DNA from 2 places in the Pseudomonas sp. FG6 genome. Region 2 is predicted to be linked to the other one. Evidence: predicted binding sites of a transcription regulator. Region 2 holds the regulator's gene; the other holds the start of a gene.
What was found. Region 2 encodes sigma-54, which starts transcription at its own class of promoters, with help from an activator protein. Its sites were predicted from a motif close to ANTGGCATNNANNTTGCTNT; they were not measured.

Region 1: glnK (P-II family nitrogen regulator) is a predicted target of sigma-54. The motif match lies at 8,045-8,064, and genes of this name have one in related genera.

What each region holds. Positions count from the first base shown of each region.
Region 1 covers NZ_JBMDJD010000013.1:74,648-85,132, forward strand. Annotated here, with positions in the region: gene cyaY (iron donor protein CyaY) at 1-130, opposite strand, end outside; gene lptM (LPS translocon maturation chaperone LptM) at 367-540, shown strand; gene lysA (diaminopimelate decarboxylase) at 550-1,797, shown strand; gene dapF (diaminopimelate epimerase) at 1,802-2,632, shown strand; gene ACODSJ_RS10930 (DUF484 family protein) at 2,646-3,371, shown strand; gene xerC (tyrosine recombinase XerC) at 3,374-4,273, shown strand; gene ACODSJ_RS10940 (HAD family hydrolase) at 4,270-4,974, shown strand; gene sutA (transcriptional regulator SutA) at 5,071-5,394, opposite strand; gene ACODSJ_RS10950 (secondary thiamine-phosphate synthase enzyme YjbQ) at 5,498-5,923, opposite strand; gene ACODSJ_RS10955 (ammonium transporter) at 6,135-7,469, opposite strand; gene glnK (P-II family nitrogen regulator) at 7,504-7,842, opposite strand; gene ACODSJ_RS10965 (accessory factor UbiK family protein) at 8,258-8,518, shown strand; gene ACODSJ_RS10970 (methyl-accepting chemotaxis protein) at 8,573-9,436, opposite strand; partial or broken gene ACODSJ_RS10975 (MCP four helix bundle domain-containing protein) at 9,431-10,213, opposite strand; gene ACODSJ_RS10980 (sensor histidine kinase) at 10,358-10,485, opposite strand, start outside.
Region 2 covers NZ_JBMDJD010000014.1:116,409-126,893, reverse strand. Annotated here, with positions in the region: gene ACODSJ_RS11785 (KpsF/GutQ family sugar-phosphate isomerase) at 1-522, shown strand, start outside; gene ACODSJ_RS11780 (KdsC family phosphatase) at 523-1,047, shown strand; gene lptC (LPS export ABC transporter periplasmic protein LptC) at 1,055-1,624, shown strand; gene lptA (lipopolysaccharide transport periplasmic protein LptA) at 1,611-2,156, shown strand; gene lptB (LPS export ABC transporter ATP-binding protein) at 2,157-2,882, shown strand; gene ACODSJ_RS11760 (RNA polymerase factor sigma-54) at 3,048-4,541, shown strand; gene hpf (ribosome hibernation-promoting factor, HPF/YfiA family) at 4,618-4,926, shown strand; gene ptsN (PTS IIA-like nitrogen regulatory protein PtsN) at 4,939-5,403, shown strand; gene rapZ (RNase adapter RapZ) at 5,406-6,263, shown strand; gene ACODSJ_RS11740 (HPr family phosphocarrier protein) at 6,279-6,554, shown strand; gene pmbA (metalloprotease PmbA) at 6,864-8,210, opposite strand; gene yjgA (ribosome biogenesis factor YjgA) at 8,319-8,843, shown strand; gene tldD (metalloprotease TldD) at 8,974-10,416, opposite strand; gene ACODSJ_RS11720 (carbon-nitrogen hydrolase family protein) at 10,422-10,485, opposite strand, start outside.

The DNA of each region.
Region 1 (10,485 bases), on a different contig from region 2:
CGAACTTGACGGTCAGCACACCGGCGGAGCTTTCCAGGTCGATGTCCAGCTCGCTCTCGTCAAACACATCCTCCAGCATCTGCTGGGTGGTATCGACCAGATCGTGGAAACGGGCTTCAGTCAAACTCATTGCGGCAACCTCGAAAATGTCTGCTCATGCTCAAGCGCCGCAAGATACGGGCGCTTCCCGGCGATTGCAAAGGATATACCGGCGCGCGCGCCTCGGCGCTACGAAAAGCCCTGGCGGCCTGCAGGAATTAACCACACAGGCCGCTAGCCCCGCCGGACGGGCGCCCCGTTGCATAGGCAAGCTGCCGGGTGGCCGGTATACTCCGGCGCAATTAACGCATTTTCAAGGATTTCGCCATGAAGCGCCTGATCTCTTCCCTTGCTGCGCTCGTCGCGGTTGCCTGCCTTGTCACAGCCTGTGGTCAAAAAGGTCCGCTGTACCTGCCTGACGACAGCAAGTCCCCAGAAGAGCAGGCCAAGTCGTCGCAGTCCAAATCCCATACGCACGACACCCACACCACTACTTACTAAGGGAACGCCATGGACGCTTTTAACTACCGTGGCGGGGAGCTGTTCGCGGAAGGGGTTGCCTTGTCCGCGATCGCCGAGCGTTTCGGCACGCCGACCTACGTCTACTCCCGTGCCCACATCGAAGCCCAATACCGCACCTTCGCCGATGCCCTCGACGGCATGCCGCACCTGGTGTGTTTCGCTGTAAAGGCCAACTCCAACCTGGGCGTGCTCAACGTCCTGGCACGCCTGGGTGCCGGTTTCGACATCGTTTCCGGCGGTGAACTCGAACGCGTCCTGGCCGCTGGCGGCAGCGCCGACAAGATCGTCTTCTCCGGCGTCGGCAAGACCCGCGAAGACATGCGCCGCGCCCTGGAAGTCGGCGTGCACTGCTTCAACATCGAATCCACCGATGAGCTGGAACGCCTGCAAGTCGTCGCCGCCGAGCTGGGCGTGCGTGCACCGATCTCCCTGCGCGTGAACCCGGACGTCGACGCCGGCACCCACCCGTACATTTCCACCGGCCTGAAGGAAAACAAGTTCGGCATCGCCATTGCCGACGCCGAAGACGTGTACGTGCGCGCCGCCCAACTGCCGAACCTGGAAGTGCTGGGCGTCGATTGCCACATCGGCTCGCAACTGACCACCCTGGAACCCTTCATCGATGCCCTCGACCGCCTGCTGGCGCTGATCGATCGTCTCGGCGACTGCGGCATCTACCTGCGCCACATCGACTTGGGTGGTGGCGTCGGCGTGCGTTATCGCGATGAGGAGCCGCCGTTGGTGGCCGACTACATCAAGACCGTGCGCGAACGCCTTGCCGGTCGCGACCTGGCGCTGATGTTCGAGCCGGGCCGGTACATCGTCGCCAACGCCGGCGTGCTGCTGACCCAGGTCGAGTACCTCAAGCACACCGAACACAAGGATTTCGCCATCGTCGACGCGGCCATGAACGACCTGATCCGCCCGGCCCTGTACCAGGCCTGGATGGACGTCAGCGCCGTGCGCCCGCGCGAAAGCGCCGCACGCGCCTACGATATCGTCGGGCCGATCTGCGAAACCGGTGACTTCCTGGCCAAGGCCCGGGAGCTGGCGCTGGAAGAAGGCGATCTGCTGGCCGTGCATTCGGCCGGTGCCTACGGGTTTGTCATGAGTTCCAACTACAACACCCGCGGCCGCTGCGCCGAGGTGCTGGTGGACGGTGATCAGGCATTCGAAGTCCGTCGCCGCGAGACGGTAGCCGAGTTGTTTGCCGGCGAAAGCCTGCTGCCGGAGTAAAACCATGCTGCTGCGCTTTACCAAGATGCACGGCCTGGGCAATGACTTCATGGTCCTCGACCTCGTCAGCCAGCACGCGCACATCCTGCCCAAGCACGCCAAGCAATGGGGTGACCGGCACACCGGCATCGGTTTCGATCAGTTGCTGATCGTCGAGGCGCCTACCAACCCGGACGTGGATTTCCGCTATCGGATCTTCAATGCCGACGGTTCGGAAGTGGAGCAATGCGGCAACGGCGCGCGCTGCTTCGCCCGCTTCGTGCTCGACAAGCGCCTGACCGCCAAGCGGCAGATCCGCGTCGAGACCAAGAGCGGCATCATCGAACTGGATGTGCGCAGCGACGGCCAGATCGGCGTCAACATGGGTGCACCGCGCCTGGTACCGGTGGACATTCCCTTCGACGCGCCGGCCCAGGCCTTGAGCTACCAGGTCGATGTCGACGGCACCGTCGTGGAACTGGCGGCCGTGTCCATGGGCAACCCCCATGCCGTGCTGCGCGTCGACGACATCAACAGCGCCCCGGTGCACGAGCTGGGGCCGAAGATCGAACACCATCGGCGCTTCCCGGCGCGGGTGAATGTCGGTTTCCTGCACGTCATCGACCGGCACCGGGCGCAATTGCGCGTCTGGGAGCGCGGCGCAGGAGAAACCCAGGCCTGCGGCACCGGCGCTTGCGCCGCCGCAGTCGCCGCGATCAGCCAGGGGTGGATGGATTCGCCTTTGTTGATCGACCTGCCTGGCGGGCGCTTGTCCATCGAATGGGCGGGCCCTGGCCAACCGGTAATGATGACCGGCCCGGCAGTGCGCGTATACGAAGGACAAGTTCGTCTTTGAGTGAGTCGACCCCATGACCGACAAGCCACAGGTTCCAGCCCCGCCGCCCGAGGATTCCCCGGGCCAGCCTCCACAAGCCGCGGCCGTCGTCGCTTACCTGGAGGCTCATCCGGATTTCTTCGTCGAGCACGAGGATTTGCTGGCGACGCTGCGCATTCCCCATCGGCGCGGCGATACCGTGTCGCTGGTGGAACACCAGATGAAGATCCTGCGCGAGCGCAACATCGAAATGCGCCATCGCCTGTCGCACCTGATGGACGTCGCCCGGGACAACGACCGACTCTTCGACAAGACCCGCCGCCTGATCCTCGCGCTGATGGACGCCAACACGCTCGAAGACGTGGTGATGAGTGTCGAGGACAGCCTGCGCCAGGACTTCCAGGTGCCCTTCGTCAGCCTGATCCTGTTTGGCGACAACGCCATGCCGGTGGGCCGCTGGGTGACCCACGCCGAAGCACAGACCGCGATCGGCGGCCTGCTCACGGAAAACAAAAGCGTCAGCGGCAGCCTGCGCGAACATGAGCTGGACTTCCTGTTCGGCGAAGAACAGCGCCAGCAGATCGGTTCCACCGCCGTCGTCGCCATCGCCCACCAGGGCGTGCATGGCGTGCTGGCCATCGCCAGCCGCGACCCGCAGCACTACAAGAGCTCGGTGGGCACGCTGTTCTTGAGCTACATCGCCGAAGTCACCGGTCGCGTGCTGCCACGGGTGGCGGGTTCGCTGCGCTCGGTACGCTGATGATGGAACGGCAGCTGGAGGCCTACTGCGAACACCTGCGCAGTGAGCGCCAGGTGTCGCCCCACACGTTGGCGGCCTATCGCCGGGATCTGGAAAAGGTCCTGGCGTGGTGCCAGAAACAGAACATCGACAGTTGGGCCGCCCTGGACATCCAGCGCTTGCGCAGCCTGGTCGCCCGCCTGCACCAACAGGGGCAATCCTCCCGCAGCCTGGCGCGACTGTTGTCGGCGGTGCGTGGCTTGTACCACTACCTCAACCGCGAAGGGCTGTGCGATCACGACCCGGCGACCGGCCTCGCGCCGCCCAAGGGTGAGCGTCGCCTGCCCAAGACCCTCGACACCGACCGAACCCTGCAACTGCTCGAAGGCGCGGTGGAGGATGATTTCCTGGCGCGACGGGACCAGGCGATCCTCGAACTGTTCTATTCCTCCGGCCTGCGTCTTTCGGAGCTGGCGGGGCTGAACCTGGACCAGTTGGACCTGGCCGATGGCATGGTCCAGGTGCACGGCAAGGGCAGCAAGACACGCGTGCTGCCCATTGGCCGTAAGGCACGTGAAGCGCTGGAACAGTGGCTGGCGCTGCGAACCCTGAGCAATCCTGCCGACGATGCGGTGTTCGTCAGCCAACAGGGGCGACGCCTGGGTCCACGGGCGATCCAGCTGCGGGTCAAGGCGGCCGGCGAGCGCGAGCTGGGGCAGAACCTGCATCCGCACATGCTCAGGCATTCCTTCGCCAGCCATCTGCTGGAGTCTTCCCAGGACCTGCGCGCCGTGCAGGAGCTGCTCGGCCACTCGGACATCAAGACCACACAGATCTATACCCACCTGGATTTCCAGCACCTGGCGACGGTCTATGACAGTGCCCATCCCAGGGCCAAACGCATCAAGGGCGACGAATCATGACCATCGAGCTCATCACTTTCGACCTGGACGACACGTTGTGGGACACCGCCCCGGTGATCGCCAGCGCCGAGGCCGTACTCCGCCAGTGGCTGACCGACAATGCCCCGAACCTGGGCGGCCTGCCGGTGGAGCATCTGTTTGCGATTCGTGAGCAAGTGCTGCGCGAGGAGCCCAGCCTGAAGCATCGCATCAGTGCGTTGCGCCGACGGGTGCTGTTCCGTGCCCTGCAAGAGGCCGGTTACGAGCAGTGGCAAGCGTCGGAAATGGCGGACGAGGCGTTCGAGACCTTCCTGCACGCCCGTCACCAACTGGACATCTTTCCCGAGGTGCAGCCCACCCTGGAAATCCTGGCCAATCACTTCGCCCTGGGCGTGGTCACCAACGGCAACGCCGATGTACGGCGCCTGGGGCTGGCGGACTATTTCAAGTTCGCCTTGTGCGCCGAGGACATCGGCATCGCCAAACCGGACGCCCGGCTGTTCCACGAAGCCCTGCAACGTGGCGGCGCCACGGCGCAGACCGCCGTGCACATTGGCGATCACCCGGGCGACGACATCGCCGGCGCCCAACAAGCCGGCCTGCGCGCAATCTGGTTCAACCCGGCGGGCAAGGCCTGGGATGCCGAGCATGTGCCGGACGCGGAAATCCACAGCCTGAGCGAGCTGCCGGGGCTTCTGGCAGCGTGGCATAGCCAACCCTAAGCCCTGTGGAAAAAGCCTTCCACATGGCCTGAAAACTGCGCCCATGAAAAAGCCCGCAGCGACGGCGGGCTTTTTCAGCAAACAGTGAGCAGAGACTCAGATCGGGCGGCTGCCGTACTTGTTGTCAGGCTTCTTGGGTGGATCAGCGACCACGTTGGCCTCCACTTCCTGCACCTTACCGCCCCTGGCCAGGAATTCTTCCATGGCCTTGGCGAGCGCATCACGCTCCTTGTTCTTGGCCTCTACGCTCGGCAGTTCGTCGACCGATACGGCCGCCTTGGCCTTGCCTTTGGCGGTAGGCGCCGGAACATCGGCACCATCGTCGTCGGCAACGTCTTCAGCCGCCGCTTCCAGGCCTTCTTCGGCCTCGTCTTCGTCGCCTACTTCGAGGTCGTCGTTTTCCAGATCATCGTCGCTCATGTTCTACCTCATGACTTGCGAAAAGCAGATTAGTTATAGACCAGCTTCGCCATCTGTTCGAAGGCTGCCAGAAAAAATTCAAATATCCGCCGACAGTCAGCGGTTATGCCCCTTCACCGTACAAGGTGGCGAGGACTTTACGAGCACCGCCATGATCACGGTGCTCGCCCAGATAAACACCTTGCCAGGTCCCCAACGCCAGCCGTCCCGCCGTAACCGGCAGACTGAGCTGGCAACCAAGCACGCTGGCCTTGAAGTGTGCCGGGAGGTCGTCCAGGCCTTCGTCGTTGTGCTCATAGTCGGCGGGTCCTTGTGGGATTAGCCGATTGAAAAATCGTTCGAAGTCTCGACGTACCGCCGGATCGGCATTCTCGTTGATGGTCAACGAAGCCGAGGTATGCTGCAGCCACAGATGCAACAGACCGACACGACATGCCCGGAGTTCAGGCAGGCCGGCAAGCAGCTCCTCCGTCACCAGATGAAAGCCCCGGGGCCGTGCCCGCAGGGTTATCAGCGTCTGTTGCCACATACAGATCTCCGCGCGTTCGGGGCGCATTCTAGCGCGCTCTGAAAAAAAACAAAGAGCCTAATATTCCACCTTTGGTGTAAGCCTTTAGCGGTAGAAAGCCCATGTCGCATCGACGACAAAAGACCTGCGCAAAACCGACGCGTCCTGGCACCCATGACAAATCCCAGGCAAAAAAATGCCCGGCAAGCCGGGCACTTTTTTTCGCGTGTACTTACAGGTTGTAGCCGCGCTCGTTGTGTTGGGCCAAGTCCAGGCCGACCGCTTCTTCTTCCTCGGAAACACGCAGGCCCATGACCGCGTCCAGCACCTTGAGGATGATGAAGGTGACGATCGCGGTGTAGATCACCGTGAAGCCCACCCCTTTGAATTGAATCCATACTTGCGCGCCGATGTCGGTCACGGTGCCGAAACCGCCCAGGGCCGGAGCTGCAAACACACCGGTCAGGATCGCGCCGAGGATACCGCCGATACCGTGCACGCCGAAGGCATCCAGGGAGTCGTCATAACCGAGCTTGCGCTTGAGGGTAGTAGCGCAGAAGAAGCACACCACACCTGCCGCCAAACCGATGACCAGGGCGCCCATCGGACCCACGGTACCGGCAGCCGGCGTAATCGCCACCAGGCCAGCGACCACGCCCGAGGCAATGCCCAGTGCGCTTGGCTTGCCGTGGGTGATCCACTCGGCAAACATCCAGCCCAGTGCCGCCGCAGCGGTCGCGATCTGGGTCACCAGCATCGCCATGCCGGCGGTGCCGTTGGCGGCGACGGCGGAACCGGCGTTGAAGCCGAACCAGCCGACCCACAGCATCGCAGCACCCATCAGGGTGTAACCCAGGTTATGGGGCGCCATCGGCGTGGTCGGGAAGCCTTTGCGCTTGCCCAGCACCAGGCACGCCACCAGGCCGGCGACACCGGCGTTGATGTGCACCACGGTGCCGCCGGCGAAATCCAGCACGCCCCAGTCCCACAGCAGGCCGCCGTTACCGGACCAGACCATGTGCGCGATCGGCGCATACACCAGCGTGAACCACACGCCCATGAACACCAGCATGGCGGAGAATTTCATCCGCTCGGCAAAGGCGCCGACGATCAGGGCCGGGGTGATGATGGCGAAGGTCATCTGGAACGTGACGAACACCGCCTCAGGGAACAGCGCGGCAGGGCCGGTAATGCTGGCCGGAGTGACACCCGCCAGGAACGCTTTGCCCAGGCCGCCGATGAAGGAGTTGAAGTTGACGACGCCCTGCTCCATGCCCGTGGTGTCGAACGCGATGCTGTAGCCGTAGATGACCCACAGGACGCTGATCAAACCGGTAATGGCAAAGCACTGCATCATCACGGAAAGAAGGTTTTTCGAACGAACCATGCCGCCGTAGAACAGCGCCAGGCCAGGAATGGTCATGAACAATACAAGAATCGTGGAAGTCAGCATCCAGGCAGTGTCGCCGGAATTCAGGACAGGGGCTGCCGCTTCTTCCGCCATGGCCAGGCCAGGCATTATCAAGGACAACAGGGCTCCTAGCCCTGCGAATTTACGCAGAGTCATTTTGTTTTCTCCTGGGGCGTTGGGTTTGGGCGGCTTAGATGGCGTCGGTATCGGTTTCGCCGGTACGGATGCGGATAGCCTGTTCCAGATTGACCACGAAGATCTTTCCGTCACCGATCTTGCCGGTGTTGGCGGCCTTGGTAATCGCCTCGATCACCCGGTCCAGGTCCTTGTCGTCAATGGCGACATCGATCTTGACCTTGGGCAGGAAATCGACCACGTATTCCGCGCCACGGTACAGCTCGGTGTGACCTTTTTGCCGCCCGAAGCCTTTGACTTCAGTAACGGTAATGCCCTGCACGCCGATCTCGGACAGCGACTCGCGCACGTCGTCCAATTTGAACGGCTTGATGATGGCAGTGACTAGCTTCATGAAACTTTCTCCCGAATTGGTGGACTTGCCCCAGGAAAACAAACCCGACTCAAGTCTAAGCGCAGTGCCTGGCTTTGTAACGCGTCGTCGGCCCAAGTTGCCCGACCAGCGCCAGTTAACCGCTCCTGGCGAAGCTCCCCGCTTCGCCTGGCTGCACTGCATTCGTCACAGCGACTGCATCAGTGCATGGGTCATCAGCCTCTAAGCAGAAACCTTGCCACCTGCGCCAAACCTCCCTGTTTTCAGTCGTTTACCCGCTTGACCCGCCTGCGGTGCGCCGCGAACCGCAGCGATACGCACAACAACAGTGCGACGGCGCCCGGCCCTGTGCGCAAAAAGCGTGCACCCTTGCCTGCAAATTTGACTATAGACACTGCGTGATACACTGCCGCCATCGTTTTTCAGGATTGCTGCCATGCTCGCGCCCAAAGACCTCCTCGACGCCCTCAGCGGCCACGCCTCCCGCCTCTTGAGCGGCGACACCCCGCTGCCCAAAAGCGAAATCGAAAGCCAGTTCAAGGCCTTGCTGCAAAGTGGCTTCAGCAAGCTGGACCTGGTGAGCCGGGAAGAATTCGACAGCCAGATGGTCGTACTGGCCCGCACCCGGGCACGGTTGGAGAGCCTGGAGGCGAAGGTGGCGGAGTTGGAGGCACGACTGACGCCCGCAGCGCAATAAGCCGCCCTCCGCTGCTGGTCGATACGCCTGGCCTTCGGGTATTCAACCGAGAGCTCAGAGACGGAAACGACCGACCAGCGCATTGAATGACAGGGCCAGGTTCGACAGTTCCTGGCTAGAAGCATTGGTCTGGTGCGCGCCAGCCGCCGTCTGGGTCGAGAGATCCTGAATATTGACCAGGTTACGGTCGACCTCGCGGGCCACGTGGGCCTGCTCTTCGGACGCCGTGGCAATCACCAGGTTACGGTCATTGATCTGCGAGATGCCGTCGGCGATCAGCTCCAAGGCCTCGCCGGTGGCGCGGGCCAGACTTTGGGTCTCGGTCACCAGCGCCTGGCTCCTGCCCATGGCATCGACCGCACCGTCTGCGCGGTTCTGCACCGCATGGATCATGCCCTCGATTTCCCCCGTGGACGCCTGGGTGCGGGCCGCCAGGGCGCGAACTTCATCGGCGACCACCGCAAAACCACGCCCCTGCTCCCCCGCCCGGGCGGCCTCGATGGCGGCATTGAGCGCCAACAGATTGGTTTGCTCGGCAATCCCGCGAATCACATCCAGCACCTTGCCAATATCACGGACCTGCACGGCCAGATCCCTGACCAGGCCGGTGGAGGACGTGATTTCCTGGGTGGCATGATCGATCGCCTGCACCGCGCTGCGGGCTTGATCGCGCCCATCGCTGGCTCGGGAACTGGTCGATTGCGAAGCCTGCGAGGTGGAAACCGCGTTGCGAGCCACTTCCTCGACCGCTGATGTCATCTCGGTCACTGCCGTGGCCGCCTGCTGGATTTCGTCGTTCTGCCGCGTCAGGGCTCGACTGCCATCGTCGGTCACCGCCGTCAGCTCCTCGGCCGCGGAAGCCAATTGGTCCGAAGCACTGGCGATCTGCTGAAGGGTGTTTTTCAAGCTGCCCTGCATGTCACCCAAGGCCTTGAGCAATTGACCCGCTTCGTCGCGACGGCTGCTGGTGATGTGCTGGGTCAGGTCGCCTTGGGCAATGCGCTGCGCGCAGGCGAGCGCCGTGGCAATGGGTCGACTGATCAAGCGGCTGATAAACAGGCCAAGAGCCAGAGCCGCGATAAACGCAATGACGATACCGCTGTACAACACCGTCCTGGCCGATGCTTCCTGCTGTACGGCGGCCTTGGCGCCTTCGCTGATCTGACGGTCATTGGAGTCGATCATGATGGTCAACTGGTCCATGACCTTGCGATAGGTTTTCTGCAAGTCACCCAGCAGCAGAATGCGGCCATTTTCCAGGTCCCCCGCCGCCATCAGCGCCAGGTATTGCTGCACCATGGCCTGGTAGACCGGCCAATCACGCGCCACCTGGTCACCGGCCATGCGCTCATCTTCGGCCAACGGCCCTTTGCGATACTCGGCAAAAGCCTGCTCGCTGGCCAACTGGTTGGCTTTCATCGAGGCAAGGAATTCATCCTTCACGCTTTGCGGAGCATTACCGGCGGTGGCGACGTAGAGCCGATACATGTCTCGCGTCTGACCGACCGCCTTGGTTTTGGTCTGCGCCGTATTGGCCACCGAGACCAGGTTGTTGTTGAACACCATCTGCAAGCGCGCCGACAGCACGGAAACCCCGCTGATGCCCAGCATGCCCACGGCGAGCGTGATCAGGGAGCAAAGGAAAAACGAGGAGATCAGTTTGGTGGAAAAATTTGCATCGTTGAGCCAGTTCATCAGCGGACCTTCGCGAAACAATGGCCCTTTGCCACGTTTATCAAGGAATGCTAATCACGGGAAATAGTGACCACCATGCAGGCAATCGCATGACCTCTTGGATTATTCAACGAAAATGCGTCGAAATCCTTGCCCGCAGCCTGCTCAATGCCCCATGGCCCGCAGGGCTTGCTCCTGATGCAATTCAATCGGCAGCTCGAGGGCAAATAACGCCCCCCGTCCCGGCCCCGCGCTCTGTACCGTGAGCTCGCCACCCATTTCGTGGGCGGCCA
Region 2 (10,485 bases):
AACCTGGCGCCGACCTCCTCCACCACCGCCGCGCTGGTCATGGGCGACGCCCTGGCCGTGGCCCTGCTGGAAGCCCGGGGGTTCACCGCCGAGGACTTCGCGTTCTCCCACCCCGGTGGCGCCCTTGGTCGTCGCCTGCTACTGAAAGTCGAGAACGTCATGCACGCCGGCCAGGAACTGCCGCAGGTGCAACGCGGCACGCTGCTCAAGGACGCGCTCATGGAGATGACCCGCAAGGGACTGGGCATGACGGTGGTCCTGGAGGCCGACGGCAAGCTCGCCGGGATCTTCACCGACGGCGACCTGCGCCGCACCCTGGACCGCACCATCGACATCCACAGCGCGACCATCGAGCAAGTCATGACCCCCCACGGCAAGACCGCCCGCGCCGAGATGCTCGCCGCCGAGGCCCTGAAAATCATGGAAGACCACAAGATCAGCGCCCTGGTGGTGGTCGACGCCGAAGACCGCCCGGTAGGCGCCCTGAACATGCACGATTTGCTGCGTGCGGGAGTGATGTAAATGAACACAGACCTGTTGCAACGCGGCAAGGCGATCAAGCTGGCGGTGTTCGATGTGGACGGCGTGCTGACCGACGGTCGCCTGTATTTCCTCGAAGACGGCAGCGAGTTCAAGACCTTCAACACCCTCGACGGCCAGGGCATCAAGATGCTGATGGCCGCCGGCGTGCAAACAGCCATCATCAGCGGCCGCAAGACCCCGGTGGTCGAGCGGCGCGCCAAGAACCTCGGCATTCCCCACCTTTATCAGGGGCGCGAGGACAAACTGGTGGTGCTGGACGAATTGCTGGGCCAACTCAACCTGAGCTATGAACAGGTCGCCTACCTGGGTGACGACCTGCCGGACCTGCCGGTGATTCGCCGGGTTGGCCTGGGCATGGCGGTCGCCAACGCGGCCGGTTTCGTACGCGAGCACGCCCACGGCGTCACCACGGCACGAGGCGGCGAAGGCGCGGCCCGTGAATTCTGTGAACTGATCCTGCGCGCCCAGGGCCGCCTCGAAGCGGCCAACGCCGCGTACCTGTGAGCCATTTATGCTGAGCAAAAAGATTCGCACCATCGTGGTGTTCGGCTGCATCGCGGCGATATTCGCAGCGGTGGGCTACTGGAACATCAGCCCGGAACGCTTTCTCGACCAGCCGGCAGCGGCGGTCGAGGAGCGCATCGACTGGTATGCGACCAACACCCATACCCTGCAATACCTGCCCGACGGCAAGGTGCAGTACGAAATGACCGCCGACAAGGTCGATCACATCAAGGCCACCGACATCAGCCTGGTCACCCAGCCTGACCTGAACATGTTCCGCGGCACCGAGTTCCCATGGCATGTGCAGAGCGAGCACGCCGAGGTCAACTCCGGCGGCACCGAAGTAGAACTGATCGACTCGGTGCGCGTCGCGCGAACCGATGAGAAGAACCGTACGACCATCATCACCAGCACGCGCATGACCGTGTTCCCACAGCAGCAATATGCGCAGACCGAGCAACCCGTTAGAATCGACGGCGCCGGCGGGGTATCGACCGGCATAGGAATGAAGGCGTATTTGAAGGAAAGCAGGATACACCTGCTCTCGAAAGTAAGAGGACAGTATGAAGCTCGCTAAAACCCTCCCTATTTTGCTCAGTCTGGGCGCAGCACTGGGAAGCGCGAGCGCCTGGGCTCTTCCCACCGACCGCGACCAGCCGATCCGCATCCAGGCCGACGACGCCCAGCTGGACGACAAGAACGGCATCGCCACGTACAAGGGCGATGTCATCATCACCCAGGGCTCGATGAAGGTGACCGGCAATACCGTGACCATCACCCGCACCCAGTCCGGCGACATCGACGTGGTGACCTCGGTGGGCAACCTCGCCTATTTCGAGCAGTTGCAAACCGCAGGCGACACCAAGCCAGTCCAGGGCTATGGGGTGACCATCCAGTATCACGCCTCCCAGGACCGCGTCGTACTGATCGACCGCGCCAAGGTCGTCGACAAGGACGGCAACGTGACCCAGGGCGAGAAAATCGTCTATGACACCAACAAGAAGCTGGCCAGCGCCGGCCGCGCCACCGGCAACAAAGTGACCGAGCAGCGGCCGCGGATCGACATGGTGATCCAGCCTAAAAAGAAAACCGAGCAAAAGGCCCAGTAAATGGCAACTCTGAAAGCTCAGCACTTGGCCAAGAGCTACAAGAGCCGTCAAGTCGTACGTGATGTCAGCCTGTCCATCGACAGCGGCCAGATCGTCGGCCTGCTCGGCCCCAACGGCGCGGGCAAGACCACCTGCTTCTACATGATCGTGGGCCTGGTCCAGGCCGACCAGGGTCGCGTACTGATCGACGACCTGGACGTCAGCCACCAGCCGATGCACGGTCGGGCGAAGGCGGGTATCGGCTACCTGCCGCAAGAAGCGTCGATCTTCCGCAAACTGTCGGTTGCCGACAACATCATGGCCATCCTCGAGACCCGCAAGGAGCTCGACAAGGCCGGTCGTCGCCAGGAACTGGAAAGCCTGCTGCAGGAATTCCACATCAGCCACATCCGTGACAACCTCGGCATGAGCCTGTCCGGTGGCGAGCGACGCCGCGTGGAGATTGCCCGGGCCCTGGCCACCGCACCGAAGTTCATCCTGCTCGACGAACCCTTCGCCGGTGTGGACCCGATCTCGGTCGGCGACATCAAGCAGATCATCCACCACCTCAAGGCCAAGGGGATCGGCGTACTGATCACCGACCACAACGTGCGTGAGACACTGGATATCTGCGAAACCGCCTATATCGTCAACGACGGCCAACTGATTGCCGAAGGCGATGCCGAAACCATCCTGGCCAACGATCTGGTCAAGGAAGTGTACCTGGGCCATGAGTTCCGCCTGTAAGCGCAAAGTGTCTGGCAAATCGTCCCGGCGCCGCTAAATTTTATTATGGCGGCGCCCTAGGCAAACACTTCAGTTTCAGGCATATAATTTGCTTAAGTTTGGCGCTCCGGCGCCCTGTAGTGGATGGCGCATGTGCGCCGGCGAATAAGGTGTTAAGCCCCTGCCATGAAACCATCGCTAGTCTTGAGAATGGGCCAGCAGCTGACGATGACACCGCAGCTGCAACAGGCCATCCGCCTGCTCCAATTGTCGACCCTGGACCTGCAACAGGAAATCCAGGAAGCGTTGGAGTCCAATCCGATGCTCGAACGCCAGGAAGAAGGCGACGACTTCGACAACTCCGACCCAATGGCCGATAACGTCGAGCAAAAGCCCAATACCGAAGCCCCGGAACCGTCCTACCAGGAAGCCGCCCCAACGGTGGACAACCTCGAGGAAGGCGAGTGGAACGAACGCATCCCCAACGACCTTCCGGTCGACACGGCCTGGGAAGACGTCTACCAGACCAGCGCCAGCAGCCTGCCAAGCAGTGACGACGACGAGTGGGATTTCACCACCCGCACGTCCGCCGGCGAGAGCCTGCAAAGCCACCTGCTGTGGCAATTGAACCTGGCGCCGATGTCCGACACCGATCGCCTGATCGCCGTCACCCTGATCGACTGCATCAACAACCAAGGCTACCTGGACGAGACCCTCGAAGAAATCCTCGAAGCCTTCGACCCTGAGCTGGATATCGAGCTGGACGAGATCGAGGCCGTCCTGCACCGCATCCAACAGTTCGAGCCGGCCGGCGTCGCCGCCCGCAACCTGGGCGAATGCCTGTTGCTGCAACTGCGCCAGCTGCCCGCCAAGACACCTTGGCTGACCGAGGCCAAGCGACTGGTCACCGATTTCATCGACCTGCTGGGCGGCCGCGACTACAGCCAACTGATGCGACGCATGAAGCTCAAGGAAGATGAGCTGCGCCAGGTGATCGAGCTGGTCCAGAGCCTTAATCCGCGACCGGGCTCGCAGATCGAGTCCACCGAACCCGAATACGTCGTGCCCGACGTGATCGTGCGCAAGCACAACGATCGCTGGCTGGTGGAGCTCAACCAGGAGTCGGTGCCCAAGCTGCGGGTCAACGCCCAATACGCAGGCTTCGTCAGGCGTGCCGACACCAGCGCCGACAACACCTTCATGCGCAACCAGTTGCAGGAGGCGCGCTGGTTCATCAAGAGCCTGCAAAGCCGCAACGAGACCCTGATGAAAGTAGCCACCCAGATCGTCGAGCATCAGCGCGGCTTCCTGGAGTACGGCGACGAAGCGATGAAACCGTTGGTCCTGCATGACATCGCCGAAGCGGTGGGCATGCACGAGTCGACAATTTCCCGGGTGACCACCCAGAAATTCATGCATACCCCTCGGGGTATCTATGAGCTGAAATACTTTTTCTCCAGCCACGTCAGCACCTCCGAAGGCGGCGAATGCTCGTCCACGGCCATCCGCGCGATCATCAAGAAACTGGTGGCTGCGGAAAATCAGAAAAAGCCGTTGAGTGACAGCAAGATCGCTGGTTTACTGGAGGCACAAGGCATTCAGGTGGCCCGCCGTACCGTCGCCAAGTACCGCGAATCCCTCGGGATCGCACCTTCGAGCGAACGCAAGCGGTTGATGTAGCGGGCCCCGCCACAGCGTTCCAGTGGCAGGCATTTCTGCCTGCCGCTTTATGCACTGGCAACGAAGGAGAAGCTGTATGCAAGTCAACATCAGTGGACACCAACTGGAAGTGACCGAACCCCTGCGCACCTACATCGGCGAAAAACTCGACCGATTGGAAAGGCATTTCGACAAGATCACCAATGTGCAAGTCACGATGAACGTCGAGAAGCTGCTGCAGAAAATCGAAGCCACGCTGCATATCCCCGGCGGAGAAGTGGTTGCGAACGCAGAGCACACAGACATGTACGCCGCGATTGACCTGCTGACCGACAAGCTGGATCGCCAACTTAAAAAGCATAAGGAAAAGACCCAGAGCCTCCTCCAGGGCGCGACCGGTCGTTAACCCCCTCAATCCATGATCCGACTAGAAACCATCCTGACCCCCGGCCGTTCCCAGGTGAACGCGCCGGGTGGCAGCAAGAAAAAAGCCCTCGAACAAATCGCCAACCTGATCCACCGGGAAGTACCGGATCTGGAAATGCAGGATGTCTTCGAGGCCCTGGTTGCCCGTGAAAAACTCGGTTCCACCGGTTTTGGCAACGGCATCGCCATTCCTCACTGCCGCCTCAAAGGTTGTACCGCGCCCATCAGTGCGCTACTGCACCTTGAAGCCGCCATAGAGTTCGACGCCATCGACGGCGCACCGGTCGACCTGCTGTTCGTGCTGTTGGTGCCGGAAGCGGCGACCGATGCGCACCTGGAGCTGCTGCGCCAGATTGCCAGCATGCTGGACCGCAAGGAAGTGCGCGAAAAACTGCGCAGCGCACCGAATAACGAAGCCTTGTACCAGGTTGTCCTGGACGAGCAGAACGGTCACTGAACATGCGCCTGATCATCGTCAGCGGCCGCTCCGGCTCCGGTAAGAGTACCGCCCTCAACGTCCTTGAGGACAACGGCTACTATTGCATCGACAACCTGCCGGCCGGCTTGCTGCCGGAACTGGCCGAACGCGCACTGATCAATACCGAGCTGGCGCAACCGCTGGTGGCGGTGTCCATCGATGCCCGCAACCTGCCGAGCCATCTGTCGCGCTTCCCGCAATTGCTCGAAGAAGTCCGCAGCCGGCACATCCAGTGCGACGTGCTGTACCTGGACGCCGACGAAGAAACCCTGCTCAAGCGTTTTTCCGAAACCCGTCGTCGCCACCCCCTGAGCAACGCCAGCCGTTCCCTGGCCGAAGCCATCGAGGACGAGACCCAACTGCTGGGCCCCATCGCGGACCTGGCGGACCTGAAGATCAACACCACGAACCTGAACCTGTACCAGTTGCGTGACACCATCAAGCTGCGCCTGCTGAACCAGCCGGAGCCGGGTACCGCATTCCTGGTGGAGTCGTTCGGTTTCAAGCGTGGCATGCCGGTGGACGCCGACCTGGTGTTTGACGTGCGCTGCCTGCCCAACCCGTATTGGAAGCCGGAATTGCGTGAGCAGTCCGGGCTCGACCAACCGGTGATCGACTATCTGGCCGCCCAGCCGGATGTCGAAGACATGTTCCAGGACATTTCCAGCTACCTGCTCAAATGGCTGCCGCGCTTTGCCGCGAGCAACCGCGCCTACGTGACGATCGCCATCGGCTGTACCGGTGGTCATCACCGCTCTGTCTACCTGACCGAACGCCTGGGTCAGCTCCTGCAACAGTCCCTGAAGAACGTCCAGGTTCGCCACCGCGACCTCAGCTAAAGGATCCACATCGCGATGCCTGCTCGGGAAATTGAAATCATCAACAAGTTGGGCCTGCATGCCCGGGCATCGGCCAAGTTCGTCGGGGTGGCGGGCCAGTTTCCCGAGACCACGATCCGGGTTGGCCGCACGCCCGAGACCACGGTCGATGGTAAAAGCATCATGGCAATGATGATGCTCGCCGCCGGCAAGGGCACCAAGATCCACTTGGCGACCGAAGGTGAACAGGCGCAGGAAGCCATGGATGCCCTGGTGGCCCTGATCAACAATTACTTCGACGAAGGCGGTTGATCGCCCCTGGCCGATGCAGGCTTGAAAAGGATGAGGCTGCTTCGAGCTAGGCTTGAGGCAGGCTTGAGGCAGGCTTGCTTGAGGTAGGCTTGCTGTAGGCTTGCTTGAGGTAGGCTTGCTTGAGGTAGGCTTGCTGTAGGCTTGCTGTGGCGAGGGAGCTTGCTCCCGCTGGGCTGCGCAGCAGCCCCCAAGCTTTTTGCGGTTGCTTCGCAACCGAGCGGGAGCAAGCTCCCTCACCACAGAAGGTTCTGCGAACCCAAAAAAGGCGCGCCATCCAAAGGACGGCGCGCCTTTTTCATTGCGGCCAGGTCAGCTACCCGCCACCGTCATCCGCTCGATCAACACCGAACCTGTGCGAATGTTGCTGCGCAGCTCCAGGTCGCTGCCCACGGCCACGATCTGCTTGAACATGTCGCGCAGGTTACCGGCGATGGTCACTTCCTGGACCGGGAACTGGATCTCGCCGTTCTCGACCCAGAATCCCGCAGCACCACGGGAGTAATCGCCGGTCACCATGTTCAGGCCATGGCCCATCAGTTCAGTTACCAGCAGGCCTCGCCCCATTCGCCGCAGCAAGGCGGCCTGGTCTTCATCGCCGTGGGTCACGAACAGGTTATGCACGCCACCGGCATTGGCAGTGCTCGGCATGCCCAGCTTGCGGCCCGAATAGGTGCCGAGGATGTAGGACACCAACTCGCCGCGCTCGACGAACGGCTTGGCATAGGTGGCCAGGCCATCACCGTCGAACGCCGAGCTGCCCATGGCCTGCACCAGGTGCGGACGTTCGTCGATGGTCATCCATTCCGGGAACAGCTTCTGGCCCAGTGCGCCCTCGAGGAACGAGGACTTGCGATACAGGTTGCCGCCGGACACCGCCGACAGGAAGCTGCCGAACAAGCCACCGGCCAGCTCGGCCGAAAACAGCACCGGTACTTCACAGGTCGGTACGGGTCGTGCGCCCAGGCGACTGGCCGCCCGTTGCGCGGCTTTCTGGCCGATGCTCACCGGGTCGGCCAGCAAAGTGCCCTGGCGGTTCACGTCGTACCAGTAATCGCGCTGCATCTGGCCGTCGGCTTCGGCGATCATCACGCAACTGAGGCTGTGGCGAGTAGATGCATAACCGCCGATGAAACCGTGGCTGTTGCCATAGACCCGGCAACCCTGGTGAGTGTTGAGCGTCGTGCCGTCGGCGTTCTTGATCCGGCTGTCGGCGTCGAAAGCCGCCGCTTCACAGCGCAGCGCTTGCTCGATGGCCTGTTCAGGGCTGATGTCCCAGGCATGGAACAGGTCAAAATCCTTTTGCTCCTTGCACATCAGCGCGGCATCGGCCAGGCCCGAGGCTTCGTCTTCAGAGGTGTGCCTGGCAATCGCCAGGGCCGCGGCGACGGTTTCGCGAACGGCGTCCGGGCCGCTGGCCGAAGTGCTGGCCGAGCCCTTGCGCTGGCCAACGTACAAGGTGATGCCAAACCCCTGGTCGCGATTGAACTCGACGGTTTCCACCTCGCGCTGGCGTACCGACGTCGACAGGCCCTGCTCCAGCGACACCGCCACCTCGCACGCGCTGGCGCCCTGTCGCTTGGCCTCGGCGAGGATCTGCTCGACTTGTTCCTGCAGTGCCGGCAACGCTTGTGGGCCGACGCTCTGAACTGCACTCATGGTGTTCTCCACTCAAATTCTGCTTTCGGTGATGGCCTTCTAGCGACCGGGCCGGACAAGCGGCCCCCGACTGGTTATCATGGCGGCGTTTCTTTGCGGACTGCCCCCATGGTTGATTCTTACGACGACTCCCTCTACGAGGGTGAAAAAAGCAAATCCCAGGTCAAACGCGAGCTGCATGCTCTGGTTGACCTCGGCGAGCGCCTGACGACACTCAAGCCTGACTTGCTGGCCAAACTGCCCCTGACCGACGCCTTGCGCCGGGCCCTGGCCGATGCGCCCAAGCACACCGCGAATATCGCGCGTAAACGGCACCTGCAATTCATCGGCAAACTGATGCGCGACCAGGACACCAGCGCCATCCTGGTCCTGCTCGACCAACTCGATGCCTCCACCCGACAGTACAACGAACGCTTCCATAACCTGGAACGCTGGCGCGATCGCTTGATCGCAGGCGACGACGGCACTTTGGAAAAGTTCGTCATCGACTACCCAGAGGCTGACCGTCAGCAACTGCGCTCCCTGATCCGTCAGGCCCAGCACGAGGTGGCACAGAACAAGCCGCCGGCCTCGAGCCGTAAAATCTTCAAGTACATCCGTGAGCTGGACGAAACCCAACGCGGTTTGCGCTGATCGCTCCCCCTTAGGGAGTTGCCTTTATTGTGGCGAGGGAGCTTGCCCTCGCTCGGTTCGACCGCATTGGGGCTACTGCGTAGCCCAGCGGGAGCAAGCTCCCTCGCCACAATAATTTGAACACGTCTTTTTAGGCGCCCGTGCCACCCACGGTGATCGCATCGATCTTCAGGGTCGGCTGGCCGACGCCTACCGGCACCGATTGCCCATCCTTGCCACAAGTGCCCACGCCGCTGTCCAGCGCCAGGTCGTTGCCGACCATCGACACCTTGCTCATCGCCTCCGGCCCGTTGCCGATCAAGGTCGCACCCTTGACCGGCGCGGTGATCTTGCCGTCTTCGATCAGGTAGGCCTCGCTGGTGGAGAACACGAACTTGCCGCTGGTGATGTCCACCTGGCCACCGCCGAGGTTGGCGCAATAGATGCCCTTCTTCACCGAGGCGATGATCTCCGCCGGATCGCTCTGGCCGCCCAGCATGTAGGTGTTGGTCATGCGCGGCATCGGCAGGTGCGCGTAGGATTCGCGGCGACCGTTACCCGTGCGGGCCACGCCCATCAGCCGAGCGTTGAGCTTGTCCTGCATGTAGCCCTTGAGCACACCGTTCTCGATCAGCGTGGTGCACTCGGTCGGAGTACCTTCATCGTCGACGCTCAGGGAACCACGACGCCCGGCCAGGGTGCCGTCATCGACGATGGTGCAGAGTTTCGAAGCGACCATTTCACCCATACGCCCGCTGTAGGCCGAACTGCCCTTGCGGTTGAAGTCGCCTTCCAGGCCGTGGCCCACCGCCTCGTGCAGCAGCACGCCGGACCAACCCGAACCCAGCACCACCGGCAACGTGCCCGCCGGGGCCGGGATGGCTTCAAGGTTGACCAGCGCCTGGCGCAGCGCTTCGCGGGCATAGCCCATGGCGCGGTCTTCATTGAGGAAATAACGGTAGTCGGTACGCCCGCCGCCGCCATGGCCGCCGCGCTCACGGCGCCCGTTCTGCTCGACGATCACGCTGACGTTGAAACGCACCAGCGGCCGGACGTCCGCGGCCAGGCCACCGTCGGTGGAGGCCACCAGGATTCGCTCCCAGACACCGGCCATGCTCACCGTCACCTGCTGGATACGCGGGTCGAGGGCGCGGGTCGCAACGTCGATGCGCTTGAGCAGTTCGACCTTTTCGGCACGGCTCATGACCTCCAACGGATTGTCCGGCGCATATAACTGGGCCACGTCCTGGCTGCTGAAGGCCTGGACCGTGCCGTTCTGCCCGGCACGGGAAATCGACCGGGCGGCACGGGCCGCAGCACCGAGGGCTTCGAGGGTAATGGCGTTGCTGTAGGCAAAACCGGTTTTCTCCCCCGACTGGGCCCGTACGCCGACGCCCTGGTCGAGATTGAAGCTGCCTTCCTTGACGATGCCGTCCTCCAGCGACCAGGACTCGGAGATCTGGCCCTGGAAATACAGGTCGGCGGCGTCGATACCGGGGCCGGCCAGGTCACCCAGCACGCCTTGCAGGCTTTCGAGGGTCACGCCACCGGGGGCTAAGAGGTGTTCACTGACTGAGGACAACAACCCGCTCATATGTTCTACGCCTTGAATTCATCATCTTGGACAGGCCGCTGTCGAGCGCCCTGCGAGAAAAAGCGCCGA